3 regions of the Heyndrickxia sporothermodurans genome follow, and region 2 is predicted to be linked to each of the others. Evidence: riboswitches for the same ligand, from Rfam matches in the RefSeq annotation. Region 2 holds a riboswitch; each other region holds the start of a gene.
What was found. A riboswitch is a leader RNA that binds a small molecule or an ion and turns the genes downstream of it on or off. The one in region 2 is predicted to bind thiamine pyrophosphate.

Region 1 (10,748 bases), on a different contig from region 2:
TTGCTTTTAACGTTCTAGGTGATGGCTTACAGGATGCGCTAGATCCGAAGCTAAGGAGGTAGAATGATGGAAAACGTCCTGGAAATTCAGAATTTGCACGTATCATTTTCAACCTATGGAGGAACCGTTCAAGCTGTAAGAGGTGTTCACTTAGAATTGAAAAAAGGAGAAATATTGGCGATCGTTGGTGAGTCCGGATGCGGAAAAAGTGTAACATCACAAAGCATTATCGGGTTAATTCCTAAATCGTCAGGAAAAATAACTGATGGATCGATCATTTATAAAAATAAGGATTTAACTAAGATGAGTGAAAAAAGCTTACGATCGATTCGCGGAGCAGAAATTTCAATGATCTTTCAAGACCCAATGACAGCATTGAATCCCACTTTAACGATTGGCGATCAGTTAATTGAGTCGATTCGACAGCATCAGGATATATCAAAAACAGAAGCGACTAAAAAAGTTCTTTCTATCCTTCATTTAGTCGGTATTTCAAACCCGAAAGAAAGGCTAAAGCAATACCCGCATCAATTCAGCGGCGGGATGCGGCAACGTATAGTTATTGCTATGGCTTTAATCTGCGAACCTGAAATTATTATCGCTGATGAACCGACAACCGCCTTGGATGTAACAATCCAAGCTCAAATATTTGAGTTATTTAAAGAGATTCAAGAGAAAACGGGCGTATCTATCATTTTGATTACTCATGATTTAGGTGTAGTTGCACAAGTTGCTGACAGAATCGCAGTTATGTACGCCGGCAAAATTGTTGAAACAGGAACGAGAAAAGAAATTTTTTACAAACCTAAGCATCCATATACAAAAGGACTATTAAGTTCTGTTCCGAGACTTGATTTAGAAGATGAGGAATTAGTCCCAATACCGGGATCACCTCCTGATCTGTTTGCACCGCCAATCGGATGTCCTTTCACAGCAAGATGCGCGTTTGCGATGGAAGTATGTGAAAAAGTTTATCCTAATACGTACAGTTTTTCGGCTAATCATCATGTTAGTTGCTGGCTGCAAGATGAAAGAGCAAGACACCATTTGATTTCGACTATGGGCCAGAGCTCATAGATGAAATAATATTAAAGAATTTAAGGGGGAGTATGATGAAGAAGCTTATCGGTACATTAATGACGCTTTTCCTCGTTTTTTCTTTAGCAGCATGTACCACTTCAAAAGAAGCTGGGAAAGAGGAGGAGAAAGACACAAACAAGAACGATAATAAAGATAAAAAAGTGGAACAAGTTTTACGACTAAACAATGGGGCAGAACCTACCTCATTTGATCCACCAATGGGATTTGATTCGTATTCATGGAGTTCTTTAAACAACTTAATGGAAGGGTTAACAAGATTAGGTCAGGATCATAATCCAGAAGCAGCGACAGCGGAGAAATGGGATGTTAGTAAGGATGGAAAAACGTATACATTCCATATTCGTGAAAATGCAAAATGGTCGAACGGGGATCCAGTTACAGCAGGAGATTTCGAATATGCATGGAAACGCCTTCTTGACCCTAAAACAGGTTCACCAGCAGCATTTTTAGGATATTTTATTGAAGGTGGAGAAGCTTTTAATACCGGCAAAGGTTCAAAGGACGATGTCAAAGTAAAAGCAGTGGATGAAAAAACATTTGAAGTTGTGTTGACTAGTCCTCAAGCATATTTCTTAAGTGTCATTGCTAATCCGGCATTTTTCCCAATTAATCAAAAGGTCGCTGAAGCCAATCCAAAATGGTTTGCGGAAAGCAATACCTTTGTTGCGAATGGTCCATTTAAATTAACGAAATGGGAACATGATAGTAATATGGAAATGGCCAAAAATGAAAACTATTGGGATGCAGCGAATGTTAAATTAGACAAAGTAACATGGGCAATGGTGAATGATCCTACGACAGAATATCAAATGTATCAAAATGACGAATTAGATACTTCTGCTATTCCAGCTGAAGCAAGTGAACAAATATTTAAAGAAGGTAAGGAACAAATTGAAGATCAAGCGGGAACGTATTTTTATCGTTTCAATTTAAAACTAGAGCCGTTCCAAAATGTTAATATTCGAAAAGCGTTTGCAATGGCAATCGATCAGCAACAAATCGTTGATTTCGTCACTAAAAATAAAGAAAAACCTGCACATGGTTTCGTTTCAAATGGGTTTAACCAACCAGATGGAAAAGACTTCCGTGAAGCGGGTGGCGATTTAATTAAATTTGACGCAAAAGAAGCAAAAGCACTATTAGAAAAAGGAATGAAGGAGGAAGGCTATAAGAAACTTCCGGCAATTACGCTCACTTATAGCACAAGTCCTGACCACCAAAAGATCGCTGAAACAATACAAGCGATGATTAAAGAAAATTTAGGCGTAGATATTAAACTAGCAAATATGGAATGGAATGTGTTCCAAGAAGAACAGAAGAAATTTAAATTCCAGTTATCAAGAAGTTCATTCCTAGCTGATTATGCTGATCCAATTAACTTCTTAGAAAACTTCCAAACCGGACATACGATGAATCGAACAGCTTGGAGCAATAAAAAATTTGATCAACTAATTAAAGATGCAAAGAACGAAGCAGACGAAACGAAACGCTTCGAAATGATGCATGAAGCGGAAAAAATCCTATTTGATGAAATGCCAATTATCCCAATTCATTTCTACAACCAAGTGACATTACAAAAAGACAATGTAAAAGGCATTGTTCGTCACCCAGTTGGCTACTTAGAATTAAAATGGGCATATATTGAGTAGAAGCAAGTGCCTGTAGCGGAAAGGAACGGTCAATGTTCAGCTCGCGAAACACAATTTTACGAAAACAACCATTGAATAAATGGAGTGGTAGATTATTGAAACTTGGAAGAAACCTTATCATGCGTATCAGTTGATAAGGTTTTTTCCTCAAATTAAGCAAACCTACGGAGGGGAATATGGAACTATATCAAATAAATGTAGCAGTTGCAACATTATGGACATCGAAAGATTCAGCGAGAAAAATAGATGTGGATGCCATTACAAATCCAGTAGATATCCCAAAATGGCTAAATTCATTAACTTATGAAACAAAGCTAGATCTATGCAATGACAACCTTGTGCAATCTCAAGTTCTACTAGGTGAAGAAGCTCAAGTAATAGAGATTGACGGTGATTGGGCATTCTGTGTTATTCCAAGTCAATCAAGTAAGAAGGATGATCGCGGCTACCCCGGATGGATTCCGTTGAACCAATTAAGAAAAAAAGAAGAGGAAGAAAATAATTACGATCAAGTAGCCGTTGTTTGCCAACCTACTGCCACCCTTTACGAAAAACCTGGTAACAAGTGGATGGAAGTCAGTTATCAAACGAAATTACCAATAGTGGAAACACTAGAGGAATATAGTAAAGTTAAAGTTCCCTCAGGCTATGCTTATTTGAAAAACGAAGATATTCATATTTTTAAAATAAATGAGGCTCCTAGACAGAATGGGGAATTCATTATTCGTGAAGCGGAAAAATTTATCGGACTCCCGTATCTTTGGGGAGGGATGAGTGGATTTGGTTTTGATTGTTCCGGATTCAGCTATACAATGTGTAACGCTGCCGGCTATATAATTGCAAGAGATGCACATGAGCAAGCAGATGGAGGCATAGATGTAGATCTTCAACAAATTCAACCGGGAGATTTATTATTTTTCGCTTATGAAGAAGGAAAAGGACATATTCATCACGTCGCTATTTATTACGGAGAAGGGGAAATGATTCATTCACCGAATACGGGAAAATCAATCGTAATAGAAGAAATAGCCGGAACATACGAGAAAGAACTTTGTGCAGCACGTCGCTATTGGATCTAGTTTGGGGGTATACATATGGAGAGAAACAAAGTTTTAGAAATTAATCATGTAAAGAAGCATTTTGAAGTAGGAAAAGGAGCACGGTTAAAAGCAGTTGATAATGTTAGTTTTCATATAAATGAAGGCGAAACCTTCGGACTAGTTGGAGAATCCGGCTGCGGAAAGTCAACAACTGGAAGATTAATAATGAGGTTATATCAACCAACTGAAGGTGAAGTTTTATATAAAGGGAAAAATATTCACCTATTAAATAAAAGTGAACAGCTTGCCTTCAATCGAAAAATACAAATGATTTTTCAAGATCCATATGCATCGTTAAACCCACGCTCAACAGTCCAAGAGATTATTTCCGAGCCAATGGAAGTGCATGGGTTATTTAAAAATAAAGAAGAACGACGTCAAAGGGTTTATGAACTTTTAGAGGATGTCGGTTTAAATCGTGAGCATGCAAATCGCTACCCTCATGAATTTAGTGGGGGGCAACGCCAACGCATAGGTATTGCAAGATCTTTAGCGCTAGATCCGGAGTTTATTATTGCCGATGAACCGATTTCCGCTTTAGATGTTTCCGTTCAAGCTCAAGTTGTAAATCTATTAAAAAAGCTTCAGAAAGAGAAAAAGCTTACTTTCCTATTCATTGCCCATGATTTATCAATGGTCAAGCATATTAGTGATCGCATAGGTGTCATGTATCTTGGACATTTAGTTGAATTAACAAGTAGCAGTAATTTATATAAAAATCCACTTCATCCATATACGCAGGCATTACTTTCAGCCATCCCAATACCCGACCCGGAAATTGAAGATAAGCGTGAAAGAATTATTTTAAAAGGAGAAATACCAAGTCCAATAAATCCTCCGAGTGGGTGTGTATTTAGAACGAGATGTCCCGCAGCAAGTGATATATGCCAATCGAAAATTCCGGAGTGGAGAGAAATAGAAGAAGAACATTTTGTCGCTTGTCACTTATACAATAATCACCCCGGAATGAATAAAGAAGCACTACTTACGAAGGGATCATGATAATGAGAAGTGTAGCAAGCTTAAGAAAACAAATCGATGGGATTATCGAACAATCGTTAGGCATTGTAAGCATAGTCGTAGAAATAAACGAAGAGACGATAATTAGTAAAAATAGTAAACGCGAAATGTCTTCTGCTAGCTTAATAAAAATTCCGATTATTATGGCTGCATTTCAGCAAGCGGAGTTAGGGAAAATTGATTTAGAAGAGAAAATAGAGGTGAAACCTGAGCATAAAGTGGGAGGATCAGGTGTTATTCAATATTTAACAGAAGGAACTCTTTTATCCGTTAAAGACCTTTTGACATTAATGATTATCGTTTCGGATAATACGGCAACAAATATGATGATTGATCTAGTCGGTCAGGAAACGATTAATTATTTTAATAAACAAATAGGATGCAATCATACAAGACTAGAAAGAAGATTAATGGATTATGTGGCCAGGGATATGGGGCTAGATAATGTTACTTCTGCATCCGATATGGTAATATTCCTAAAAGAAATCGTGGAAAATCAATTCCTTACTTCAAAGAGTACGTATGAAATATTGAATATCCTTTCTGGACAGCAATTTCAAGATAAATTACCTGCAATGATGGATTCGGATCATGTATTTGTTGCTAATAAAACAGGGGAAATTCCCGGTGTTGAACATGATGTTGCAATTATTAGGCATAATGACGATCAAGTATTTATGGCAGTATTAATCGATCAATTAGAAAATCAGTATGAGGGAAAACAAATTATTGCTCGGACCGGCAAGGCTGTATATGACTATTTAATTCAATAACAATACAGGAATAGTGTATCATTTTATGATACACTATTTTATTTCGTAATTTTCTAAATTGTTTTCTCGTTTATAGACGAAAGCCCATTTTTAATATGGACAGTTACCACATATAAAGAGCTGAATAAATATAAATAAGGATTTATCTTTTGATGGGTAGGGAGGGGTGACATGAGATATCTCGCGATCGGTGACGGACTATGTGCAGGGCATGGTGCACCATTTTTATCTCCAAGTTTTGTACATCGACATGCACGTCTTGCAGAACGGAATTTAAGAGAAAGGGTGTTTGTTACAAATGTAGCAGCGGCAAATAATCATGCCAATGATATCCTCCAATCATTGAGTGATCCAAATATAATGAGAAGCATTAAACAAAGTGACATGATTGTTTTATCTGCCGGACATCAAGATTTACAAACAGCAAAGAAAAAATATGATGAAACGGGCAATGAAGAAGAGTTTATTCATGAGTCAAGAAAATGTAGAAGTACAATTGATGACATCATTCGTGGGATACGCGATTTGAAAGAGGAACAAGAAGATAACTACATGCTTATTATTCTCGGTTTGCACAATCCGTATCCTAATGATCCTTTAGCAGATAAATGGGTACAGCGTATAAATCGCTATATTGAATGTAGGGCAAATCGACGATGTTTAAAAACGATAAATCTCCAGCAACATTTACAAGATAAATTGGACAATTGGTGTACTAGTGACAATTTATATCCAAACCATTTAGGACATATTGAAATTGCAAATCGGCTACATGAAATTGGCTATGACTCTATTAGAGGAGAACAAGATGGATAAATTCACTTGAAAAGGAGGTGAGAAGCTTATGTGGTATGGCGGTTGTGGTTATCCAGTAGGTGGATATGGCTACGGTGTCGGCTGGGGTGCAGGCCGAGGATTTGCATTAATCGTAGTATTGTTCATCTTACTTATCATTGTAGGAGCAGCATATGTTTATTAGGTTAAAATAAAGAAGTCCGGTCTTTTTTAAGACTGGACTTTTCCTATTTTAAGAAAAGAAAAACATTTGCTTGTCGGGGCTGACCAAGGCGCTTTCGCTTTTCTATATATAATCAAACGTTTAACCTACTCCATTGTCCCACTCCAATTAAGTGACTTGACCATAAAATGGTGTGGAAGGATATTTGGAGGTGAATAGTACATGTCTGCTTCACATTACCATATTTGTTCAAGAAATATTGGAAAGCCCGTTGAAATAAGAACGCGTGATGGAAGAGTGCACAGAGGAATCATTCATCGAGTTGATAATCGAATGGTTTATTTACGCCCACTCCCACAAAGGAATTATGGAGGATACGGTTATGGTTGGGGTTGGGGCTGGGGCGGCTTTGGCTGGGGTGTCGCACTTGGTGCCATAGTTGGCTTAGCGCTTCTTCCTTGGTTTTTCTGGTAGGCCGTTGTCTTTTGAAAAAGACTCCTATTTTAAAGGGAGTCTTTTTCAACGAATACATCCTTTTATAATATTGGAAAGATTATTGTAAAAGTTGTCCAATCGTCATTAGATTGACAAGTTAAAGTTCCACCGTGTTTTTCAAGTATATTTTTGGAAACATACAAACCAAGCCCTGTTCCGCTCTTCTTCGTTGTAACGAAAGGCTCGAAAATAGTGTCAACCATTTCTTCCGGTATTTTTGGTCCGTTATTACTTATGTCTATAATAACGGAGTTTTCAGTAATATCCAATTCAATTTGGATAATCGGATTCTTCACGCTTTTCAGTACATCAACCGCATTAAAAATAATATTAATAAGTACCTGTCTTATTTCATCTTTAAAGCCATGAATGCTAATTTCATGCAAATAATGTTTTTGGATATCAACATTTACTTCTAAAATACGAGGATACAAAAAGGATAAGACTTCTTCAATTAAATCATTTAATGAAAAAGAGGTCATTTCAATTGACACAATTTCTTTTTTTGATAGCATAAGAAATTGAGAGATATTAAATTTTAATTGCTCAATTTCGTTAGAGATAATATCCAAATAAGGCAATTGTGGATTTTCAGAACGCAATAATTGCACAAATCCATGAATAGAAGTTAATGGATTACGAAATTCATGAACGAAGCTAGATGTCATTTGTCCTAAAAGTGTTAAACGTTCATGATGTGTTGTATTTATGTATTCATTTTTTTTATCAATGATTTGATCTTTAACATTTGAATAATATGTAACAACATAAAACAATAATTTGTCAAAAGCATAATTAATTTTGTCAATATAGGCATTGACATCGTTTACATTTAAATAATTATTGTATAAAAACTTAGTAGTTATTGATTTACCAATACTTAAATTATATGTAACTTCACCTAAATCAATATTTTGATCAAGTTTTTCTTTAGCAAAGTTAGATGCAAGGGATTTTAAAAAGTGCTCCAATTTTTCCTTCGATATTGACAATGATTGAATAAGAAAATCATGACAAGTATCTTTATTGAAAAATTTGGATTTTAAAGGATTTGACTTGGAGTTTATCAATTGTTCATTCCAAATCGCAACAATTTTATCAATATTTTTATCAAAAAATGCAACGATATCTTGTCTAAGCGGTATCATTTTTTTCACCTCCCTTTTCTTCAAAATAACAATTAGCAAAAATTTCTTCATCTAAAATATATCAAAATATTTAAATAATACCAAGTTAAAGTTATATAAATGTACTTATAGTTTCATAAAATAGCATATAAATATCTTTAAGAATATGGATAAATCAGTTGTAAACGGTATTAAAAAATAGTATAGTTAATTAGTATTATTAAATAAATATAATCCCACAAGGGGAGCCTAAATCGGCTGAGAGTGAACGTATGAGTTCTGACCCTATGAACCTGTTAGATAATGCTAGCGCAGGGACTGTGGTTTGATGGAATAGAAAGCAATGCAGCGATTTCCTTAAACCGTCCTGTATTGCTTTTTTTGTGTAAAAAACGCAATACAGTTGTTTTTACATTCCCTCCGAGCCTTCATAGTCACTCTTCAGACGAAAAGAAAGGAAGGGAATATAAGATGAATAAAAAAACATTGTTTTTAGTAGAAGTTGCTGTTCTCGGAGCACTTGCTTACTTGCTTGACCTTGTTTCAGCATTTATTTGTAAGGCTATTTGGCCAGAAGGCGGATCCGTTTCATTAGCTATGATACCGATATTTTTAATGGCTTATCGTTGGGGCTTAAAAGGCGGGTTGTTAACTGGATTTATATTAGGTACGCTACAAGTTGTAACAGGATTTTCAGTATTTTATCATCCGGTACAAGGGATTGTCGACTATTTTGTCGCCTTTACAGTGATTGGTTTAGCAGGTATTTTTGCAAAGCAAATCAAAACATCTATAGAAAATGGAAATATCGGAAAATGGACTACATACACTGTCTTAGGTGTTTTTCTTGGTAGTTTATTACGTTTCCTTGCCCATTTCTACACAGGTATTGTCTTTTTCGGTTCGTATGCACCGAAAGGACAACCGGTTGCATTATATTCATTGATTTATAATGGAACATATATGTCGATCAATTTTGTCTTAAGCTCAGTACTTGTTGTCATGATCTTATTTATTGCTCCAAGACTTGTCCAAATCAAAAAATAAAGTTAAAGGGTACTTTGCTAAGTACCCTTTAATTACTTAACGACTAGCACATCTTTAGTTGTATTTTTAATAATATTTTCCTCCGTGCTGCCTAGAAAAATCCGCTTGAAAATCCCTTCTTCACTTTGACCTACGACAATTAAGTCTATTTGATTGGAATTCGCGTATTCACATATATTGTCGGATGTCTTTCCATAAAGCGTATCAAAATGAAAAGAGATTCCTCTAGATTGTAAAATCTCCGTGACTTCCGCTCGAAGATCGGGGTCATCATCCTGTATAAAATGTTTTGTATTTTCTTGAATTGAATGTTCAAGTGGAAGGTGTGTGACATATACACCACCATCTGAACGCGGGATCGCAGTATATCCTGACTTGCCTAAACTATCTTCAGGTAGTGGCGTGTCTATCGAATAAGTCGTTCCATTTATTACTTGGACAACACTTAATTGGCATTCTTGATTTAATAAATATAAATCCGCTGCTATTTCCAATGCTTTTCTACTGCCGTCTGAGTCATCAAAGCAAACTAAAATATGTTTATACATATTCATCAGCTCCTATTTATATTACTTCTTATATACCCTTTATTCAGTGCAAATAACAAACAAACGAATGACTTATATTACAAAAACATTACAAAGTAAAATAATTTTCATTGATTTTTCTTACCTAACATAATATGCTTTACGTTAGAAATAGGTAGTATCAATTTTAACTAATTGAAGGCAGGGAAAAGTATGGAATGGTTACAGCGATTTCGTGGAGCTGTAAAGAAATTTTGGAAAAAGGCACATATGAATCAAATAATTATTCTAGGAGGATCAGTAACCCTATTAGCGTTTCTTGCCTTTTTTGGATATTTTGCAGCAACGGCAAATGTTGAGTCTTTGAAAAAGGGCTTAGCACAATCGACTGTTATTTACGATAAAGACGGAGATGTCGCAAGCAAAATTTCCGCAAACCGAACAGAAGGCGTCTCGATTAAAAAAATGCCCCAACATTTAAAAGATGCAATTGTTGCTATTGAAGACCATCGTTTTTACCAACATGGTGGATTCGATGTGAAAGGAATAACGAGCGCACTCTTTAAAAATATAACTGCCGGCGGGATAACAGCGGGCGGAAGTACAATTACCCAACAGCTAACGAAAAATGCTTTGCTATCGGATGAAAGAACATTTAAACGGAAAATCGAAGAATTATTTTTAGCCATTGAAATTGAAAAAAAATACACTAAAGACGATATTTTAGAAATGTATTTAAATCAAGTTTATTTTGGACATGGTGCATGGGGAGTTCAAAAAGCGGCCCAACGATATTTTGGTAAAGATGTAGAAGATATTAATCTTAGTGAAGCCGCTGCACTTGCTGGAATTGTAAATGCGCCATCTGCACTTGATCCTTATTATCATATGGATCGAACGATTAAGCGCAGAAATGTCGTTCTTGGGGCAATGAAACAATATGGCTACATC
Region 2 (10,748 bases):
ATGGGGATACGATTTACTTACATTACTAATTTATGGTGCAAAATATACTGTCTTTATTTCAATTTCGATTGCCTTATTAAAAATTGCTCTTGGTTTAGGAATTGGATTATTTACAGGGATAATGAAAAAGAGGCTCCACATTTGGGAGTCATTTGAACATTCTTTATCGTATATTCCATCGTTTTTAATCATTTATTTCGTTTTGTGGCCGATTTCTTTTAATCCAACTATTAAGCCTATATCATTAATCGTATTATTTATCATCGTATCGACCATAATCGGATTTCCGAGTGTAGCCGCATCGATTCGGGAAAAAACGATACAAGTGTATCGCTTGCCTTTTATTGAAGCCGCCATTACGACAGGGTCTTCAAAATGGAAAATAATTAAGCGCCACATCATTCCACATTTAATAGAAGATATTGTTATATTATTTGTTCTCGAAATTGTTACCGCAATCACTGTGATGGGACAATTAGCATTATTTAATATTTTTATAGGAGGAACGAAGCTAGAAACCTCACCAACTTTATATCATTCGATTACGAAAGAATGGGCTGGTTTAGTAGGACAGGCAAGGGATCATTTGTGGGGAAATCAGTTCGTTCTTTTCATTCCATTAGTATGCTTACTGTTTGCGATTGTATCATTTCAACTTTTAGCCGTTGGATTAAAAAAACATTATAACCGCAGATATCAAACAAGTCAGTGGATTTAGACGACCATCCTTAATAATTGCAAAATAATATTGCAAAGGAATTCATAAAAATGAGGTAGTTTATTATTCCAGTAAATCATTTCACTTGAAAAAATGATAAAAATAAAGTAATATAACAATACAAGCTGCATTGTACGTATTGATAATAAAGTTTTAACCTTTAAGCTGTAACAGGGAGTTTTATATTGAAACTGGAATGACAAGCTTTCGCCTACATGGCATGGAAGACAAGCAAGAACGTTTCTGCAAACACCCACTTTGAGGAGTGGTGGTTTAAAACTTTCTTAATACTCATACGGCAAAGGCGGCCTTATAAATGACAACTTCCAAATCAGTTTCCAATCGGGAACTGGTTTTTTTATACAGAGAATAATGTATGGAATTATATAATAAGAACCAAATTTTAAAAAGGAAAATTATCCTTTCTTTTTATCTAATTTATGCTAACATATACATAAATGAATAATTTTATCGCTAGGGGAGTCTAAATAAGACTGAGACAGAGATGTTCTGGACCCTTTGAACTTGATCCAGTTTATGCTGGCGTAAGGAAGTGGGAGTAAGAGATATAATCAATTCTGCCCATCTAACTGCTTACGATGGGCTTTTTTGTGTACAATTTCATAATTTTTTCTGCTAGGGGAGCCATAGGCTGAGAGATATCATTGATTGAAACCCTTTGTACCTGATCCGGATTATACCGGCGTAGGGAAGCGGTCTAAATAGCTATTCTGTATTTTCTAGTTACAGTTGTTATTGCCGCTTTCTATTGAGGAAGGCGGTTTTTTTGTTGGAGAAAGAAAAGCTTCCTCACAAAAATCAAATGATGGAGGTGTGTAAAGATGAATAAGTTAAAAAAAATGACGATAACTGCAGTTATTATTGCGATAACTACTTTAATAAGTAATATCGTTTTTATCCCAGTGGGATTTGCAAAAATTTTCCCTATCCAACATATGGCTAATGTATTAACCGCTATCCTATTGGGTCCGTTTTATTCAATTGCACAAGCATTTATCGTGTCAATCATCCGAAATTTCACAGGAACCGGCTCCCTATTTGCTTTTCCCGGAAGTATGATTGGTGCATTTCTATCAGGCTATTTGTTTATGAAAACAAGAAAGCTTAGTTGGGCGTTTACGGGTGAAGTTATTGGAACTGGCATTCTTGGGGCACTCGCAGCATATCCAGTAGCAAGGCTACTATTAGGAAAGAATGTAGCTTTATTTGGATTTATCCCTTCATTTATAGTTAGTTCCTTTGCAGGAGCACTAATTGCCATATTTTTAATGAAAGTATTATTACGAAATCAAACGTTTGGAGGAATCATTCATGAAAACAGCACTTACAATCGCAGGATCTGATTCAGGAGGTGGAGCTGGGATCCAAGCAGATATTAAAACATTTTCTTCCTTAGGTGTGTTTGGAATGTCGGTTATTACTGCAGTTACCGCCCAAAACACAATGGAAGTAAAATCTGTACAAATGATTGATTCACAAATAATCAGTGATCAAATATCTGCTATTTTCGACGACATTCATGTTGATGCAGTTAAAATTGGAATGCTCGGAACAAAAGAAAATATTGATGTGGTTGCAAAGGAATTGAATATATACCGTACAGAGCATATCATCCTCGATCCAGTCATGATATCAAAAGGTGGTCACCATTTATTACAGCAAAATGCGATAGATGCGTTAAAAGAAAAATTGCTTCCAATGGTGACATTAATTACACCTAATATACCTGAGGCTGAAAGTTTAACAGACAGTAAAATTTGGACGATTGAAGACATGTATACTGCCTGCCTCAAATTACAGGAACTCGGTGCCAAAAAAATTTTATTAAAGGGTGGCCATTTAGAAGGGGATCCAAATGATTTATTTTTTGACGGACATCACTTTACATGGTTGCCTGGGAAGAGAATTCATACGAAAAATGTTCATGGAACAGGGTGTACATTATCTTCAGCTATCACCGCTTTTGTTGCTCAGGAAGAACCCCTGTTGAGTGCAGTTAAGAAAGCAAAAGATTATATTACAATAGCAATTCAACATAGCTTAGAACTTGGCAGTGGACATGGTCCAACAAATCATTTTTACCATTTATATGAACGTGCTGGACTAGTAGACAATAAATAGCGGAGGGATTCCAATGGAAATTTCAAAAATGACACGGTTAATTTCATTAGTAAAAGAAAAAAAACCACTTATTCACCATATGACAAATGTGGTAACTATTAATGATTGTGCTAATGTCACACTTGCAATCGGAGCTTCACCAGTAATGGCGACAGAGATTAAAGAGGTAGAAGATATGATCCATCTAGCTGATGCACTAATTATCAATTTAGGAACGATTCATGATGTTGTTTTTGAATCCATGCTACATGCAGGGATTGCTGCTAATAAGAAAGGAATTCCAGTTATATTGGATCCTGTCGGTGTTGGCGCAACAAGTTATCGAACAGAACGATCTATGGAACTATTAGAAAAAGTAAAGATGGCTATCATCCGTGGGAATAGCAGTGAAATACATACATTAATTAATGGTACAGGTGGAACAAAGGGAGTCGATGCCGCTGATGGCTCTGTACCATCAATTGAAATAGCTCAGCAAGCTGCAAATACATTCCAATGTGTTGTTGGCATAAGTGGCAAAGTAGACGTTGTATCAAACGGAAGTAAGAACTATTATCTATCAAATGGGGATGAAAGATTAACAAGAATAACAGGTACAGGATGCATGTCTACTTCACTCATAGGCAGTTTTTCTGGCGTAACATCTGATTATTTAGGTGCCGCCATCACGGGAATGTCAATTATGTCACTTTCAGGGGAACGTGCAACGAAACACTTGGCAACAGATGGAGGGATTGGAACATATAAAATAAAGCTGATGGATGAAATCTATCGAATGAATGAGGAAGTTTTTGCTAAAGAGGTGAAAATTCATGAATGTTAATTACAATCTTTATTTAGTTACCGATGAACGAACCCCAATAGGCGAACTTTTATCAATTGTTGAAGAAGCTGTGCAAGGTGGTGTGACCATCGTTCAACTTCGTGAAAAGAATAGCGATGGACTCACATTTTATAAAAAAGCAAAACATTTAAAAGCGTTGTTAAAAAGCTATCAAGTGCCTCTAATTATAAATGATCGTGTAGATATTGCGTTAGCGGTAGGAGCTGATGGTATACATGTTGGTCAAGACGATATACCGCTTTCTGCCTTAAAGCGAATAGTTCCCAAGTCAATGATTATTGGTGTGTCTACGCAAACAATCGAGCAGGCCCAATTAGCTGAAAAAATTGGAGCTGATTATATTGGAATAGGGTCTGCTTTTCCAACTAAAACAAAACAAGATGCAACTGTGTTATCTATGGAAACCTTAAAAGCAATTAAAGATTCTGTAAATATACCAGCTGTAGCAATCGGAGGAATAACATTAGATAATTTTCATCAATTAAAAGAAATAAATTTTTCTGGAATTGCGGTAGTTTCTGCAATTATGAAGGCAAAAAACCCAAAGGAAGCAGCGAAAAAATTTTTTCAGTAAAAAAATAAATTTGCAATGTGCAAAATAGAGAGGGAGAATATGACAATGACGCAAGGGAAGCTATTTACCGATCGATTATATAGAAATGCTCAACCCATTTGGAATAAAAATCATCAACATCCATTTGTTCAAGGTATTGGTGACGGCTCTTTACCAATTGAACTTTTTGCTTATTATATGAAACAGGATTATGTGTATTTAATTGAGTATTCGAAGTTATTTGCAATAGGTACTCAAAAAGCAAAAGATTTACAAACAATGCAAAAATTTTCCCACTCATTACACTCAATTCTACATTTTGAAATGGACTTGCATAGAAAATATGCTAAAGAATTTGGGATATCTGAAGAGGAATTAGAACAGGTAAAACCAACACCTATAAATCTAGCTTATACAAATTATATGGTAAACGTATCACTAAATGGGTCATTAGCGGAAGTAGTTTCTTGTTTGCTTCCTTGTGCATGGGATTATTGGGAGATTGGTAAGCTTTTAAAAAAACAGCATCACCATCAAATAAAATCAAATCCGTATTCACATTGGATAGAAACTTATTCATCAGATGAGTTTGGATCGGTTGCCCTTTGGTTAATCAAGTTAATGAATCAATTAACTGAAGGAACTCGGGAACATGAACTGGTATCCTTAGAGAAACATTTTCAAATGACATCTCGCTTTGAATATATGTTCTGGGATATGGTCTATCACCAAGAAGAATGGCCATTATAAAGTTGTATTGTATGTATTTTTATTCGTTAAAAAAGTTGAATTTATGTTTAACATTGATATGAAACAGCTAGGGGATAACCCCTAGCTTATTTTAGTTCTCTTCCTGTTGCTCCAATTGCTTTATCGGTATTTGATTGATTATTATATTCCGGATCTGGATTTAATTGTTTTTGGTCCGTATCCTTTCCGAGATAACTCGACTTATGCTTTTCTTGTAGTTTATGAAATTTTTCGAAATTTTGATTAACCAAAGTTTGTCCCTCCTTTTGATTTATTTTCCTTTGATATGTAAAAAAGTATGTAAGTTAAATAAGATAAAAAAAAGTGGGACATCCCACTTTTTCAAGTAATGAAAAATATATTGATAAGTCCGTATAAAAAGAAGCTTGGGCACCCTCCATATTTTATGAAGGAAAAGGTTTATACATTCAGTTTCCCTAGTAAAGCCATAATTGCTTTAACAATTAAGACGATAGCGAACAGAATAACGGCACCTGCTCCAATGAATTCAACTACTGTAGCTAATGTCCCCGTAACAACTCCAAGCAGACTTAAGCCAAGTAACGCAAATCCAGCAACGATTGTAGCTAAAAACAATTGAACCATTGTTAACCACCTCCTTGTCATATTATATGTACAAACAAAAATAAGTGTGATTTTTAGAAGTAAAATTAATGATTGAACATACTTCATAATAGGCAAGATGCATATCCCTTTTTGCATAGGGCAAAACTACGAGAATAAATGATAAATACAAAAATGAGGGATGCTTGATGAAAAAATTACTATTTACACTCATAATTTTAACCTTTGCAATAATTACAAGTTCTTGTGGGACAAACAATGATAATAAAAACGAGCAAAAAAACCTTTATGACAAAATTAAAGACAAAGGAGTCGTAAACATTGGAACGGAAGGGACCTATTCACCATTTACCTATCACGACCAATCTGGAAAGCTTACAGGTTTTGATATCGACATTGCAAATGAGGTATTTAAACGATTAAAGATAAAACCTAAATATATTGAAACAAAATGGGACGGTATGATTGCAGGGTTAGATGCGAAACGTTATGACTTAGTTGCCAATGAAGTAGCTGTTCGAACGGATCGATTGAAAAAATATGATATGTCAGATCCATATATCGTCTCGAAAGCTGTTTTAATTGTAGGAAAAGATAATCATGACATAAAAACGTTAAATGACTTAAAAGGAAAAAAAGTAGGGCAGTCATTAGATAGTAATTATCGAAAAATTGCAGAAGACCATGGTGCAACAAATACGGTTGTAGATGGATTCAATCAATCAATTGATCTGATCACTTCAAAACGAATTGACGCAACAATAAACGATAGTCTTTCTTATTTAGATTTGAAAAAACACCAACCCAATTTGCCTATAAAAGTCGTCTATGAAGAAAAAAATGCGACGAGTAATGCTTTTCTTTTTCGGAAAAATTCAGATGAACTAGTGAAGGCTGTAAACGGAGCACTTGCAGATATGAAAAAAGATGGTACCTATTTGAAAATTTCAAAAAAATGGTTTGGCACAGATGTGTCGAAGTAAAGGGATCGATTAAAGATGTTCACAGATGAATCTACCATCCGAATACTCGGAATCCTGCGTGATTCCTTTTTTCCTATACTAAAAGCAGGCATATATTTTACTATTCCTCTTTCAATCATTACATTTATATTAGGAACGGTACTAGCATTTCTGATAGCGATTATTCGCATTTCTACAATTAAACCATTAATCTTACTCGCTAAATTTTATTTATGGATTTTTAGAGGGACCCCTTTACTCGTTCAATTGTTTATCCTTTTTTATGGATTGCCTAAATTAGGGGTTACGTTAGATCCGTTTCCTGCAGCAATCATCGGCTTCACCTTAAATGTGGGAGCATATAGTTCCGAAATTTTTCGGGCATCCATTTTATCTATTCCAAAAGGCCAATGGGAAGCAGCATACTCAATAGGGATGAAGAAATCCCAAGCGATGAGAAGAATTATATTACCACAAGCAATGCGTGTATCCTTGCCACCTTTAGGGAATTCTTTTATCAGTTTAGTGAAAGATACGTCACTTGCTGCAACGATAACTGTTACTGAAATGTTCCAAAAAAGTCAGCAAATCGTTGCTGCCACTTATGAGCCGCTTTGGCTATATATAGAAGTAGCTTTCATTTATTTACTATTTAGTACTGTGTTATCGTTTGGTCAATCTATGCTTGAAAGGCGATATAATCGAACGGTAGCAAAATAGTGGGGGACGAAGAATGATTTCTATCCAACAATTGCATAAACGTTTTCATGATTTAGAAGTTTTAAAAGGGATTACACTTTCAATCGAAAAAGGGCAAACTGCTGTTATCATTGGACCATCTGGTTCAGGAAAAACAACTCTTCTTCGTTGTTTAAATCTATTGGAGACTCCAGATAAAGGTTCACTTTCGATTGGAAATCGAAAACTGGAATTTCAAGAAAATAGAAAGATAAAGCTTCAAGAAATAATGGCTATTCGCAAACAAACAGGTATGGTTTTTCAAGGGTATAATTTGTTTCCGCATTTGACAGCACTGGAAAACATCATGGAAGGACAAGTTACAGTATTGAAACGTTCAAAGGCAGAAGCAAAGCAAAAAGCATTAGGATTGTTAGAAAAAGTAGGGCTAAAAGATCGTGGTGACATGTATCCACATCAACTTTCAGGTGGACAGCAGCAACGTGTTGGGATTGCACGAGCAATGGCGTTGGATCCCGAAGTCATATTATTTGATGAACCAACATCCGCCCTTGATCCTGAGCTTGTTGGAGAAGTGCTAAAAGTTATGAAAGATTTAGCAAATGAAGGAATGACTATGGTAGTTGTCACGCATGAAATGCAATTTGCACGAGATGTTGCCGATCAGGTGATATTTATGGATCAAGGGATAGTCGTTGAACAGGGCACTCCTAATGAAGTGTTTGGACAATCGAATAATCCTCGTCTTTTGCAATTTTTAAATAAGGTAAATGTAAGGTAACAATCCCAGCGGTGATGATATACATATCATTGCCTTTTTTTAATAGAATTTATGGTAATTACCGATTTTGTGTAAAAAAGAGAAAAAAATCGTCTATAATAGGTAATGCATCATTTTGTAAATGATACATACATTTTAGTAATAGAGAATGTTGGGGGAGAAAGATGTTCCAAATCATTAATCTTAAAAAGGTAAGAAAAATACTTAAAATCATTTTTTGGCTTATTTTTTTCGTTTATTTTTGCTATATGTTATACATTCTTTTCTTAGGTCGATATCGGATACCTGCAACACAAGAAAATTATAATATAATCCCATTTAAAACAATAAAAATGTATATTGATTACTATGACCATTTTAATTTTACTATTTGGTTTTCCAATCTATTCGGAAATGTTCTTGCCTTTATGCCGTTAGGTTTTCTTGCTCCTTTATTAATTAAACGATTGAACGGATTTTTAAAGGTTCTATTTTTATCATTTTTCACCACAGTCATTGTTGAATCGATCCAGCTAACCTATCATGTAGGCGGTTTTGATGTTGATGATATTATTTTAAATACAATTGGTGGTGTTCTAGGCTACTTAGTGTTTTTGCTTGTTTATACGAATATTAAAAGCCTTAGTAAAGGACACACCGAATTTACAAATATTCGGTAAGTATAAAAAAGATCATTGGACTCAAGAATATACATTGAGGTGAGTAATTTTGAGTAAAAGTAAAAAGAATTCTACTCCGAATCAAAATAAGGCGAAACCAAAGGCAAACATAAGACAGCCTAATAATCCTTTACCACAACCAAAAGATTATGAAGAAATAGAATACTAAAGAACAATAAAAAGGCGATGTAGAAATCGCCTTTTAATTATTTTAAAAAACAACAATAAGTAATGTTGGGTAAAAAATTTTATTTAGGAGAAAATAAATGAAACTATAGGAAAAAGGAGAAGTTGTCGTGTCTAATCAAAAATTAATCAATTTCTTAAATCAAGAATTATCTAATTTCTCTGTAATGTATATTAAACTTCATCGCTACCATTGGTTTGTACAAGGAAGACATTTTTTCCACTTACATAAATTATTTGAAGAATTATATACCGAAATGGCAGCAGATATAGATACACTTGCAGAAAGAATTCTTGCAATTGGGGGAAAGCCATTAGCAACAATGAGCAAATTTCTAGAAGAAACGACTCTTGTTGAGGCACAGGCGGATGACAAGGAAAATGAGCTTATTTCTCAATTAATCAGTGATTATGGGCAAATGGTAAGAGAATTGAATGAAACAGGAAGAAAGTTAGCTGAAGAGCAACAAGATCAACCGACAATTGATTTGTTAAACGAATTACAAGGAAAATTTGAAAAGCATATTTGGATGTTTAACGCTTATCTTGCTTATGAATAATAATTAATTAGCAAAAGGAAAGAAAAGAGGATTACTAATCCTGTTATTGGATGAAAATATTATATTTCATCCAATACTTTTTGGCTTTATGCAGATAATGATTTACTAGAACAACAAAGTAAGGTTAATTTAAAACTAAAAAGGACGTTTTCTATGATTGGCTTTATTATTGCGATTATCCTTTTTAATACAATTGCTTTTACTACCAACAAAAAACTTTCCCTAAATCAGATTATCCATATCTGGTGTTTCACAGTATCGCTGCAAATGATGGTGGATTTGTTTGTTGATGTGAAATATCAAGGTTATTGGTATTTTGATAAAGAAATTGAATGGACATCTATTCCTTCAATCGCATTAATCGTTCCCCCGGTTAATTTGATATTTCTAAATTGGTATCCAAATCAATCTCGATTATTTAAGCGAATTATATATTTTATTTGTTGGTATGTATTCATTTTAATTTATGAAAAGGTAGCTTTACTTCCTGAACCTTGGGGTTATTTTCATTATGGATGGTGGAATTTAGGGATCTCCGCAATCGTTGATCCGTTTCTACTTTTAATACTTATTATATTTTATAAATGGACATGTAAAATGGAAATGATGGTATGCCAGAGGAGAAATAACTAGTACTAGAAAGAAAAATTATTTAAGGGATGATATAAATGGAACTCTCCATTTTTATAGACGCAGCAATCATTCTACTTCTATCATTTTTTATGCTTAAGAGAAAAATTAATCCACTGGTAAATTTTTTTACTTTTATGATTTTGGAATTTTTAATAACAACTTATAGTTCTTTTCTTACTGTAAATTTAAGTTTGTGGAAAATTAGTGATGATATAGCATTGTTCATTATTTACCGAATTTATGTGGTCATCGTTACCCCTTTTTTATACCTATTGTATTTCAATGTGGTATTGAGAAGTGAACCCCCAATAAATAAATGGATTTATACGGTTATATTTACTGGAGTACTTTATGTTTTGGAATACTGGTTAAAAATATGGGGAGTAATAACCTATGAAAATTGGCATTATTGGGGGTCCTTTATTATACAGCTAGTCATTCTATCCATTGTTTACATTTTATTATTGTTCTTTCAAAAACAATTAAAATTAGAAGGGATAGAAAAATAAATGCTACCATTTCCACAAAAATTTGATCAAAACGAATGGTGTATTGTTATTTCAATTGTTATTTCATACGCCATAATATTATTCTTACCGAAACGTTTTCCATTAAGTATAACGATACTAATAATGTTATTTGGAACTACAGTTGCAAGGATCTCCGATTATTTATT
Region 3 (10,748 bases), on a different contig from region 2:
GAAGGAAATTTACAAACACTCCATAACGAGTGGCAATCGAACTTAATTGGTATTCGTCATCAAGAAATGGTTCGTTATCATTTTTTACGACAAAAATAATCACCGTTCCAGTTCTTTGCACATGTTTCCTTACCATATCAACTAACGCCTGTGTTAAATTAGAAGTGATAATTAATAAGGAAGCTGATCGTTGATAGAATGCTGACTCGCCATCCAAAATACTAGAAATATGGACATTACTATCCGCTTTTACTTTAGCTAAATGATGGAATAGTTGCTGTCTATACTCCTCTCCTCCCCTAATTGGGAAAATGGTACGCTCCTGTCCAATTGAGTAAAACCCTATTTGACCACCATGTTGAATAATCGTGCGAATGATTGATGCAGAAAATTTCACACATTCCTCAAACGATGAAGAAGGTGAGCGATCTAAAATAATGGATACATCATTCGATTGGCGCTCCTCAAATTCTTTCGTTTTCATCTCATTTATTCTCGCTGTCGCCTTCCAATCAATCCATGTGAAACGATCACCCGGTTCATAATTTCGTATTCCCGCAACCATTGATGTATCATTTTGAATTTTTATTTGAGATGCTGTAGCTCCTTGCTCATATCTACTTTCAAAAGAGCGGTAAATAATATCCGAAAAGGCAGGATAAACTAGTATCGATTTCTCCAAAGAATAATCCTTTTCCTTTTCAAATAAGCCAATAGGATCGCCAATTTTGACATATATTTTATCAAAATGGTGTTCTCCTCTCGGTAAATTAGGCATACTGTACTCAAGTTGAATATGTTTTTTGAAACCTGGAAATACAATTTGCTTCCCATTCTCCTTAGAAAGACTTGAAGTGTTATTGATGATGAGAAAAAAGAGTGGGAATGAATATTTTCTATTTATTTTTATGACGACATTAAGATGTTCCCCGGCTAAATAAGTATCTTTATTAAATGTTCTTTCGATTACCAAATCTCCAAGAGGGTAAAAGGCAATACATAATGCATAGAGAGCGAAGGGGACAAAACTGAAAAATAGGAACCAGCTAACAAAGCCACCTTGAAACATGGCATAGGAGAAAGTTAATAGAATAAAAATAAGAAGAAGAATTAGTTTCCCCCATGTTTTTAATTTTGTTTTCATCATTATCTCACTGCCCTTTGAACGGGAACCTGTACAAATTTAATTACTTCTTTTACAATATCTTCTGCTGTTTTGCCGCCATATTTAACCTCGGATTTAACAATAATTCGATGCGAAAACACGAATGGGGCTAAATATTGTACGTCGTCAGGAATAATGAAATCTCGGCCATGTAATAAAGCATAAGCTTGTGATGCTTTCATTAATGCGATTGATCCACGAGGACTTACCCCTAGGTAAACATTCGTATGATTCCTAGTGTAATGTGCTAGTTCTACAATATATTGTTTAAGTGTTTGATCGACATACACTTCTTTTACTTCATCTTGTAATTCCACTAATTCGGAAAGAGTAATTACCGAGTCTAAACGGTCAATCGGTGCTTGTTTTTGTGTTCTATCTAATATATCTATTTCTTCATTTATATTTGGATACCCCATTTTCATTTTTAAAAGAAAACGATCTAACTGAGCCTCTGGTAAAGGGTATGTACCTTCATATTCAATCGGGTTTTGTGTTGCCATAACGAAAAACGGTCGCTCCAATTGTCTTGTATTTCCGTCTACTGTGACACTGCTCTCCTCCATTCCCTCAAGTAAAGCGGATTGTGTTTTCGGAGATGTACGGTTTATCTCATCAGCGAGAATAATATTTCCCATAATTGGACCTGGTCTATATTGGAATTCAAATTCTTTCGGATTATATATTGATACTCCGATCACATCGGAAGGCAATAAGTCTGGTGTAAATTGGATTCTCTTAAAGTTGGCATTTACTGATTTGGCCAATGCTCTTACCATCATTGTTTTTCCAACCCCTGGAACATCTTCTAATAAAACATGCCCTTCAGCTAATAACGCAACAAGACTGAGTTCCGCCACATCTGATTTCCCAATCATTACTTTTTCGATATTATTTATAACTTGCTTTAATTTTGGATGAAAAATGGTATCTTTCATTCGAATCCCCCTATTATCTCTATCAATGTAGTCTGGAAAATTTTAAAATTTCTTATTATTTTTAGCATACTATGAATTGGGATGAAGAAAAAGAGTTGAACGAAAAAATTCCTAGACTTTTTCCTTTTTTTTATAGGGTTTTGAGAATAAACAATGGTCCGTTCCTTTCCGCTGCAGGCACTTGCTTTCTGCGGGGCTGGCGATGAGCCTCCTCGTCGCTCCGCTCCACTCTGTGCTTTTAATACGTTTAAAAAACAATTTTTAAAAGAACCTAATATAATAAAAAAAGAGCCCCTTAGGACTCTTTTTTATTTCCAAAAATCATCAAATATTGTGATTGGCATGTGTCGTTTATGTTCGGATTTTTGATATAGTTTTTCAATGGTTTGTTGTGCTTGCTCTGAAACCTTTTTTCCTTCTAGGTAATTATCAATTTCGTCATAGGTGACGCCTAATGCACTTTCGTCTGACAATTGCGGCCGTTCATCTTCAAGGTCAGCTGTTGGTGTCTTTAAGTATAAATGCTCTGGGCATCCTAGTTCTTTGAGCAGCATTCTACCTTGACGCTTATTTAAGCGAAAGATAGGTACGAGATCCGCTCCGCCGTCTCCATATTTTGTATAAAATCCTGTAAGGTTTTCAGCTGAATGATCGGTACCAAGAACAACGCAATTTTCCATGGCGGCAATACTATACTGTGCTTTCATCCGCTCTCTTGCTTTTTCATTACCTTTTGCAAAATCAGATAAGATAATGCCTGCTGCTTTCAATGAAGCTTCACTTGCATCGACAGCAGCTTTAATGTTTACTGTTATAGCTTTAGTGGGGTTAATAAATGTAATTGCATCCTCCACATCTGCTGCATCCTTTTGAACACCGTACGGAAGCCGAACAGCAATAAATTTATATTCATTATTCCCAGTTTCTTTACGCATCTCATCAATCGCTAGTTGCGCTAGTTTTCCTGTTAAAGTAGAATCCTGGCCCCCTGATATACCTAAAACAAATCCTTTAAAAAAGGGATATTTCGATAAATAATTTTTAAGGAAATCTACACTCTTTCGGATTTCCTCATGGGCATCGATTGTAGGACTCACTTTCATGTTTTCAATGATTCTTCTTTGTAGCTCATCCACTTCGCATTACCTCCATTATCTTTTTTATTTTTTCATATGGGCAATCTTTTCACGAACGTCCTCAATATTTTTAATTTTGTTATCCCAACATTTTTGGCTAAGATCAACTGGATATTCGTGGGGATTAAGTGAGCGTTTGTATTCTTCCCAGAGTAATCCTAAGCTTTCTTTCGTGTAGCCTTGTATTTCTTTTAATTCCGGTAATCGATAGACTAATTCCCCATTTACAAAAATATCATGTTGTAAATCTTTCGCTTCAAAATCAGTTACAGTTTTACTTATATATGTGTGCACGGGATGGAACATTTTTAGCTTTTCTTGAGATTGTGGATCTTCATCCTGCATTGCAATATAGTCACCTTCAGATTTATTCGTATTTGTATTAATAATTCGATAAACCTTTTTTAAACCAGGTGTCGTCACTTTTTGCGCATTTGATGAAATTTTAATGGTATCTTGCATCACTCCATTTTCATCTTCAATGGAAACCATTTTATAAACCGCGCCTAATGCCGGCTGCTCGAAAGCAGTGATTAACTTTGTCCCTACTCCCCACATATCAATTTTGGCTCCTTGGGACTTCATATGGAGGATTGTATACTCATCTAAGTCGCTTGATGCGACAATTTTCGCGTCTGGGAACCCTGCTTGGTCTAACATTTTTCGTGCTGCTTTTGATAAAAACGCCATGTCTCCGCTATCTAATCGAATACCAATAAAATTAATTTTATTCCCTAATTCTTTTGCAACTCGTATAGCTGCTGGGACACCCGATTTCAACGTATCATATGTATCCACTAAGAATACACAATCCCGATGGCTTTCTGCATATTTATGAAAAGCTGTATAATCATCACGATATGCTTGTACCATCGCATGGGCATGGGTACCTGAAACAGGGATTCCAAATCGTTTACCCGCTCGAACATTACTTGTTGAATCAAACCCGCCGATGTAGGCAGCTCTTGTTCCCCACACAGCAGCATCCATTTCATGTGCTCTGCGCGTACCAAATTCCATTAATATTTGGTCACCAACTACATTTTTAATTCTCGCTGCTTTCGTTGCAATCAATGTTTGGTAATTCACAATATTAAGCAAGGCGGTTTCAATTATTTGCGCTTGTGCCAAAGGTGCTTCCACATGAATTAAAGGTTCACTGTCAAAAACGATTTCCCCCTCTTTCATCGACCGAACGGTTCCTGTAAAGCGCATTTCACTTAAATATTGTAAAAATTCCTCATCATAGTTCAATTCTTCACGTAAATATTGAATATCTGTTTCAGAAAAATGAAAATCACGTAAGTATTCAACAATTCGTTCTAACCCCGCATATACTGCATACCCATTGTCGAAAGGAAGCTTCCTGAAAAAAACTTCAAATACCGCTTTTCGTTCATGAATACCGTCATCCCAATATGTTTTTGCCATATTGATTTGATATAAATCCGTATGCAGTGCAAAACCGTCGTCCTTATATAACTTTACCATTTAACCCCACTCCTTATTTACCCTAAAAGAGTACCTTCGCACCCAATGTATTTTTAAAATGTTCTAATGCCCATTGATGGCCTGTATCATTAAAGCTCGCCACAGCGTTCCCATGAACAACTATTTTGTATCCTTTATTATAAGCATCTACAGCCGTATGCAATACACAAATATCCGTACAAACGCCACATAAATGTAGTTCTTCAATTCCACGTTCTCTTAGCTTTATATCCAAATCCGTTCCGGCAAATGCACTATAACGTGTTTTATCCATATAGTGTACATTTTCGTCATTTTTATGTTGTTCATACAAACCCTGTAAAGCTCCGAATAATTGACGCCCCTGTGTTCCTACTATATTATGCGGTGGAAACAGCTTTGCCTCCGGATGGAGTGTGTCTTCTTTTTGATGACAATCGATCGCAAAAACAACATAATCACCGGAAAGTATAAAATCGCTTGTTAGCTGGATAATTATATTTTCAATGTCTTGACCTGGTTTCCCACACGTTAATTTACCATCATCTGCAATAAAATCGTATGTATAATCAATATTAATTAATGCTTTTCTAGTCATCACAAAACACCCCTTATTGGCAATCTCGACACTATTGTACTATAAATTCTTAAAATAAGTGAAAATAAAACACCCATTTAATTACCGTAATCATTTTAAACAGCAATTAATGGATGTTTTTTTAAGATCTAAATCGTTTCAGAAACGTATTTAGAAATGATGAATATACCCACCATTAAAAGAAAAAACAGCATATCTTTTCCACTAACCTTCAACTCATGATAGAAAGTTCGATCCCTGCTTCCCGTGAATCCCTTTGATTCCATTGCAATTGCTGTTCGCTCTGCTTTTCGTATCGCACTTGCTAAAAGTGGAATGGTGTATTTTTTTAAAAGCTGTATTCTCCCTTTTATCCCTTTCTCCCAATGAACGCCTCGAATTCGATGGGCATTTCTAATAATCGTAAATTCATCCTTTAATAAAGGTAAAAACTGATAGCCTGCTAAAATTCCGTAGGCAAGCTTAGGGGGAAGTTTACATTGTTGAATCAGACTTAACATAAATTTAGTTGTATCTGTTGTTAATATAAACATTAAAGACAAGGCAGCAAAACAAAGAACACGTAATCCAAGTGCCAGTCCAGTATTCAGTCCGTAATCAGTAATCTCAAAAGGACCTAATTTAGCATAAGTGACGAAACTAGTATTACTTGGTGGATTCGAAAATATTGTTGTTGTCCACACATACCCAAAGGCAATGATAAAAAACGGTACAAATCGTATACACCATTTTTTCATCCCTACTTTACCAAAAAGAAATGTGATTAAGACCGTAAAAGACAAGTAAAGCAACGGAGTTAAAGGGTCAAATACAAAAGCTAAAAGGACAACAGAGACCAAAACGACAATTGCTTTTATACTAGGATTTAGTAACTGAAGCCGCAATTGGTTCACCCCTTATCCCATATGTATTCCAAATTGAATATAATAATGGATTTTCAAGGTTTGCTTTCTCCACAATTTCACTATTTTCTAAAAATAGCTCATGAGGTGTTCCTTGAAACACTACTTCCCCTTCGAAAAGAACGATGACTTGATGAGCAAATTTCGCCACAATTTCCATATCATGAGTCACCATCAACGCCGTCATCCCAATGTTCACTCTCGATTGAATAATTTTCATCATTTCATTCGTCGCTTTCTCATCCTGCCCAAAGGTTGGCTCATCTAATATAAGGAATTCCCGTTCATCCACTAGCATCGTAGCTACACTTAAGCGCCGCTTTTGCCCTTGACTTAATATGAAGGGATTATGATCCTTTAACCGAAGTAAACGAAAATCTGAAAGAATATTAGCTACCTTAGAATCGATATCTTCTACTTTTTTCATTCTTGGACCAAAGGCTACTTCATCAAATACCGTATCCGCTATAAATTGATGCTCCGGATTTTGAAAAACGTAACCAATTGAATCCAACCTCACCTTTTCATCCAAATCCTTGAACAATTTATTCCCATAGAAAATCTCCCCTTGCTGTTCCTTAAGAAGTCCCGCCAACATCAAAGTTAATGTAGATTTACCCGCACCATTCGGACCTACAATCGCTGTCCATTCACCCTTATTTATTGATAAATGGATATTTTTTAAAATTTGTTTCTCCCCCCGGGAAAAGGAAACGTGTTTCATTTGGATTAACGGCGGTGTTGGGAAATCATTTACTGCCTGTAATGGAAAAGAAGTGTCTACCTCATCTAACTCTTCCATTAATTCATCCACTGTTAATGGATAAAAGTTTTCTCGCACCTGTTGACCGAATAGTGTCACCTTTGGGAGGCATATTCCAAGATCTTTCATATCATCAAAATGATGAACCAATCCTTTTTTCAATGAACCATCGTACATTAGTTGTCCGGATTGTGTAAAAACAAGGGTGCGATCAATAAAAGGAACCCAATAATCAAGTTTATGCTCTATGACGATGAGAGAAAAATTCATTTCTCTTTGCAATCTATCAATCGTTTCAGCAAAATCTTTTGTTGCCACCGGATCGAGCAAAGCAGTAGGTTCATCTAAAATCATCAATTCGGGTTCCATTGCCATCACACATGCAAGTGCCAGCTTTTGCTTCATTCCACCTGATAGGGTAGAAATATGAGCTTGTCTATACTTCTCTAAACCAACTAATGAAAGAGACCATTCTATTTTTCGTATCATTTCTTCTTTAGGTAATTTTATATTTTCTAAGCCGAATGCGATTTCATCCTCTACAGTGAGCATACAAAATTGGGAATCAGGATCTTGAAATACGACGCCAATTCGGCTGCTTAATTGTCCTGGTTTATAAGACTGAATCTCTTTCCCAGCATATTTAATACTCCCAGTCCTGTCCCCTTCAATTGAATTTGGAATCAGCCCGTTTAAACAAAGTGCTAACGAACTTTTGCCGGAGCCACTTGGTCCTAATAATAGAAGTTTTTCACCTTTATTTATGGAAAAGGAGATATTGTTTATAATCGATTGCTCCTCATAAGATAATGAAAGATTCCTAACTTCTAATAAAGGTTCCCGTATCTCCATTTCAATCACGCTACTTTTCTCTTTTTCATCTCTTTGCCTAATGGCATTCCATTAAGCACTCCTGTTTTTGCCAATCCTTCACTTATATACTTACCTAATAATCCCGCAAGGAGCGCACCAGAAACCATTCGTATCGCTAGCATGGATAAAACATACGATGGTGATAGTGTTGCAAATCCAGAGATAAAATACCCCCAAGCAAAACTAAATATCGCTGAACCAACTCCGGCAAGCATTAACACCCATGTTGAATAACGCTTCCAGCCAGTTGCGGCAAACACAACCTCAGCCCCTAAACCTTGGATCATTCCAGAGATTAATAGTCTTGGACCAACTGCATTCCCTATTAAAATTTCCACAAATGCGGCGATCGTTTCCGCCAAAACCGCTGCACCTGGCTTGCGAATAATATTTGCAACAATGATAGAAACGATAAACCATATCCCAAATATCGGTTCATAACCGATCGGTCCGACTAACCCAAAGAAAATATTCCCTACTTGGGTAAATAATAAATATACGATGGCAAAGACAATTCCTAACACTGACATCACAACAATTTCCCGCAGACTCCATTTAGACATCACTTTTTCCCTCCTTATTTCTTTTTCCTCGAAGGACTATTCGCCGAAATATTGACTGTCATTGTTACGTGCTTAACTTTTTCCTGAGTATAATTAAATGCATGCTCGAGTGTTGTAAACACATCATGCGCATCGCCGTCCAATCTGCTGGCATAGTGAATTCCTCCAGTAAATGTGTTTTGTTGTTTGGCGATATCCACAACATCTGCAATGATTTGCATATAGTTTTCATTATTCATCGGATATAACGCAAATTGTGTAGGCGCTTCAATATGAATATTTTTTACTCTGTCTTCATTCATCCGAACATCGTCCTCGGACATATACACATCTCCATCTAAATCTCCCGGGCATCCAATTGAAAATGTTCCATTTAAGACAACATGTTTTTCAGTATTAGCCGCAATTAAATAGATAGCTTTTGCAACGTCAAACACATGCTCCATTTTCCCACGGATTACTGTACTAATATCATCCGTTTTCACCCATACTTTAGTGGTGTCGACCCGTTGAAGCGTAGATAAAATAATATCTACAAATTCATCCGCCATCGGATAAAGGGAAAAACGAAAACCTACAATTCTACTTGTTCCACATACTTCTGTCATAACCATTCTCCTCTCTTTTTTTGGAGAATAAAAAAACTGCATCTCTTGGAAGATGCAGTAGTATACGAATAGATGCAAATCAATGAATGATTCTACACCAATACTACTACACTTCCCCACGCTAGTATTATCTAGATCGGGTAATAAGGGATCGGAACGCACTTCCACGTTCACATCTCAGCTTTTTCAGCACCCCTAGTGTAGATAGGTCATATGCAGTTTTATTATTCGCCCTTATCATACATGACAAAAAATCATGTGTAAAGTTACTTTAGCATTATTTGTTTATTCTCAGCATACCAAACTATTCTAGGAAAATATCCATAATGCAATTTCATTCAACAAAGTGATAAAATATACAACTTTCTATTTCCATTCTTTCCGGTTTATGATATCTTTATATAGTTATTAATATAATTTTTTATTTATAAATATCCATTAATTTTATTCGAAGTTGATTTCCGCTGCAGGTGCTCGCTTTCCGCGGGCGGTTCGGGAGCCTGTTTAGCTCCGGCGGCTATCGACTAGCGAACTTCCGGTCACCTCCCTACGATAAGTCATCATCGATTCGTCCTTTAGGACTCATCGTGATTCCTTTATCTCAGTCGCTGCCCTCCAGTTCGTACGTCGATAAGCAAGCCGCCTATGCTTTTCGAACTCCTCGGCGCTTATCGCGCCTGAGGGGTCTCCCGTATACCGTTTTTCCCGCAGGAGTCTCGCACCTTCCGCTCCAATCAACAAGACGTCTAAATCAAGATTGAACTTTAAACAAAGCCATTAGTTTAAACATGGTTATTTTAAGGGTATGAATGGATTACGGAGGGTTTATATAGATGGAGAATCAAAATGGAGGATTACAACGTAGTTTAAAAGCACGACATTTGACGATGATTTCATTAGGTGGATCCATTGGTACCGGGCTGTTTCTAGGAAGCGGATCTGCTATTTACCAAGCAGGACCAGGCGGCGCACTGCTTGCCTATATGATAATTGGTGTCATGGTGTATTTTATTATGACGAGCCTTGGTGAACTAGCTTCTTTCATGCCAACAAGTGGGGCATTTAGCACCTATGCTACCCGCTTTATTGATCCAGCACTTGGATTTGCATTAGGGTGGAACTATTGGTACAGCTGGGCGATCACACTTGCGGCAGAACTTTCCGCATCAACATTAGTCATGAAATTTTGGTTCCCAGATAGTCCATCATGGTTATGGAGCGGACTTTTTATCTTGATTATTTTTGGACTGAATATTCTCTCTGTTAAAGGCTATGGCGAGGGTGAGTATTGGTTCTCTTTCATTAAAGTTGCTACCATCATTATTTTCATTATCGTAGGTATTTTAATGATTTTAGGTATTATGAAAGGCGATGCCATTGGCTTTAAAAACTTCTCAATTGGGGACGCTCCCTTTCACGGTGGCCTACTAGCAGTTATTGGTGTGTTTCTTACCGCAGGATTTTCTTTTCAAGGAACAGAAATTGTCGGTGTAGCTGCAGGTGAAAGTGAAAATCCGAGAGAAAATGTGCCTAAAGCAATCAAAAGTGTATTTTGGAGAATTCTTTTATTTTATGTACTTGCAATTCTCGTTATAGGTTTAATTATTCCTTATACAACAAAAACCCTGCAAAGCGAAGACATCATGGTCAGTCCGTTTACGTTAGTGTTCAAAAAGGCCGGACTCGCATTTGCCGCATCATTAATGAATGCAGTCATCTTAACAGCCGTTCT

Region 1: linked by a shared signal. The riboswitch ahead of thiT (energy-coupled thiamine transporter ThiT) and the one ahead of thiW (energy coupling factor transporter S component ThiW) in region 2 are both predicted to bind thiamine pyrophosphate.
Region 3: linked by a shared signal. The riboswitch ahead of B5V89_RS12370 (YkoF family thiamine/hydroxymethylpyrimidine-binding protein) and the one ahead of thiW (energy coupling factor transporter S component ThiW) in region 2 are both predicted to bind thiamine pyrophosphate.

The regions. Positions count from the first base shown of each region.
Region 1 is NZ_NAZB01000021.1:142,523-153,270, reverse strand. It holds gene B5V89_RS10665 (ABC transporter permease) at 1-62, shown strand, start outside; gene B5V89_RS10660 (ABC transporter ATP-binding protein) at 67-1,077, shown strand; gene B5V89_RS10655 (peptide ABC transporter substrate-binding protein) at 1,113-2,750, shown strand; gene B5V89_RS10650 (C40 family peptidase) at 2,927-3,829, shown strand; gene B5V89_RS10645 (ABC transporter ATP-binding protein) at 3,845-4,852, shown strand; gene B5V89_RS10640 (serine hydrolase) at 4,855-5,643, shown strand; gene B5V89_RS10635 (GDSL-type esterase/lipase family protein) at 5,815-6,459, shown strand; partial or broken gene B5V89_RS20715 (YjcZ family sporulation protein) at 6,545-6,622, shown strand; gene B5V89_RS10625 (LSm family protein) at 6,824-7,075, shown strand; gene B5V89_RS10620 (ATP-binding protein) at 7,138-8,244, opposite strand; TPP riboswitch at 8,455-8,559, shown strand; gene thiT (energy-coupled thiamine transporter ThiT) at 8,695-9,270, shown strand; gene B5V89_RS10610 (universal stress protein) at 9,303-9,818, opposite strand; gene B5V89_RS10605 (PBP1A family penicillin-binding protein) at 10,011-10,748, shown strand, end outside.
Region 2 is NZ_NAZB01000019.1:325,486-336,233, reverse strand. It holds gene B5V89_RS09385 (ABC transporter permease) at 1-718, shown strand, start outside; RNA gene ssrS (6S RNA) at 838-1,033, shown strand; TPP riboswitch at 1,185-1,287, shown strand; TPP riboswitch at 1,347-1,447, shown strand; gene thiW (energy coupling factor transporter S component ThiW) at 1,561-2,082, shown strand; gene thiD (bifunctional hydroxymethylpyrimidine kinase/phosphomethylpyrimidine kinase) at 2,051-2,860, shown strand; gene thiM (hydroxyethylthiazole kinase) at 2,874-3,683, shown strand; gene thiE (thiamine phosphate synthase) at 3,673-4,278, shown strand; gene tenA (thiaminase II) at 4,318-5,007, shown strand; gene B5V89_RS20075 (hypothetical protein) at 5,094-5,258, opposite strand; gene B5V89_RS09350 (hypothetical protein) at 5,428-5,613, opposite strand; gene B5V89_RS09345 (amino acid ABC transporter substrate-binding protein) at 5,781-6,575, shown strand; gene B5V89_RS09340 (amino acid ABC transporter permease) at 6,591-7,274, shown strand; gene B5V89_RS09335 (amino acid ABC transporter ATP-binding protein) at 7,288-8,034, shown strand; gene B5V89_RS09330 (VanZ family protein) at 8,199-8,693, shown strand; gene B5V89_RS09325 (Dps family protein) at 8,990-9,439, shown strand; gene B5V89_RS09320 (hypothetical protein) at 9,593-10,072, shown strand; gene B5V89_RS09310 (hypothetical protein) at 10,582-10,748, shown strand, end outside.
Region 3 is NZ_NAZB01000025.1:1,282-12,029, reverse strand. It holds gene B5V89_RS12410 (DUF58 domain-containing protein) at 1-1,144, opposite strand, end outside; gene B5V89_RS12405 (AAA family ATPase) at 1,147-2,103, opposite strand; gene nadE (ammonia-dependent NAD(+) synthetase) at 2,412-3,239, opposite strand; gene B5V89_RS12395 (nicotinate phosphoribosyltransferase) at 3,264-4,730, opposite strand; gene B5V89_RS12390 (cysteine hydrolase family protein) at 4,753-5,307, opposite strand; gene B5V89_RS12385 (energy-coupling factor transporter transmembrane component T family protein) at 5,436-6,191, opposite strand; gene B5V89_RS12380 (ABC transporter ATP-binding protein) at 6,166-7,824, opposite strand; gene B5V89_RS12375 (ECF transporter S component) at 7,830-8,408, opposite strand; gene B5V89_RS12370 (YkoF family thiamine/hydroxymethylpyrimidine-binding protein) at 8,423-9,016, opposite strand; TPP riboswitch at 9,113-9,223, opposite strand; gene B5V89_RS12365 (amino acid permease) at 9,850-10,748, shown strand, end outside.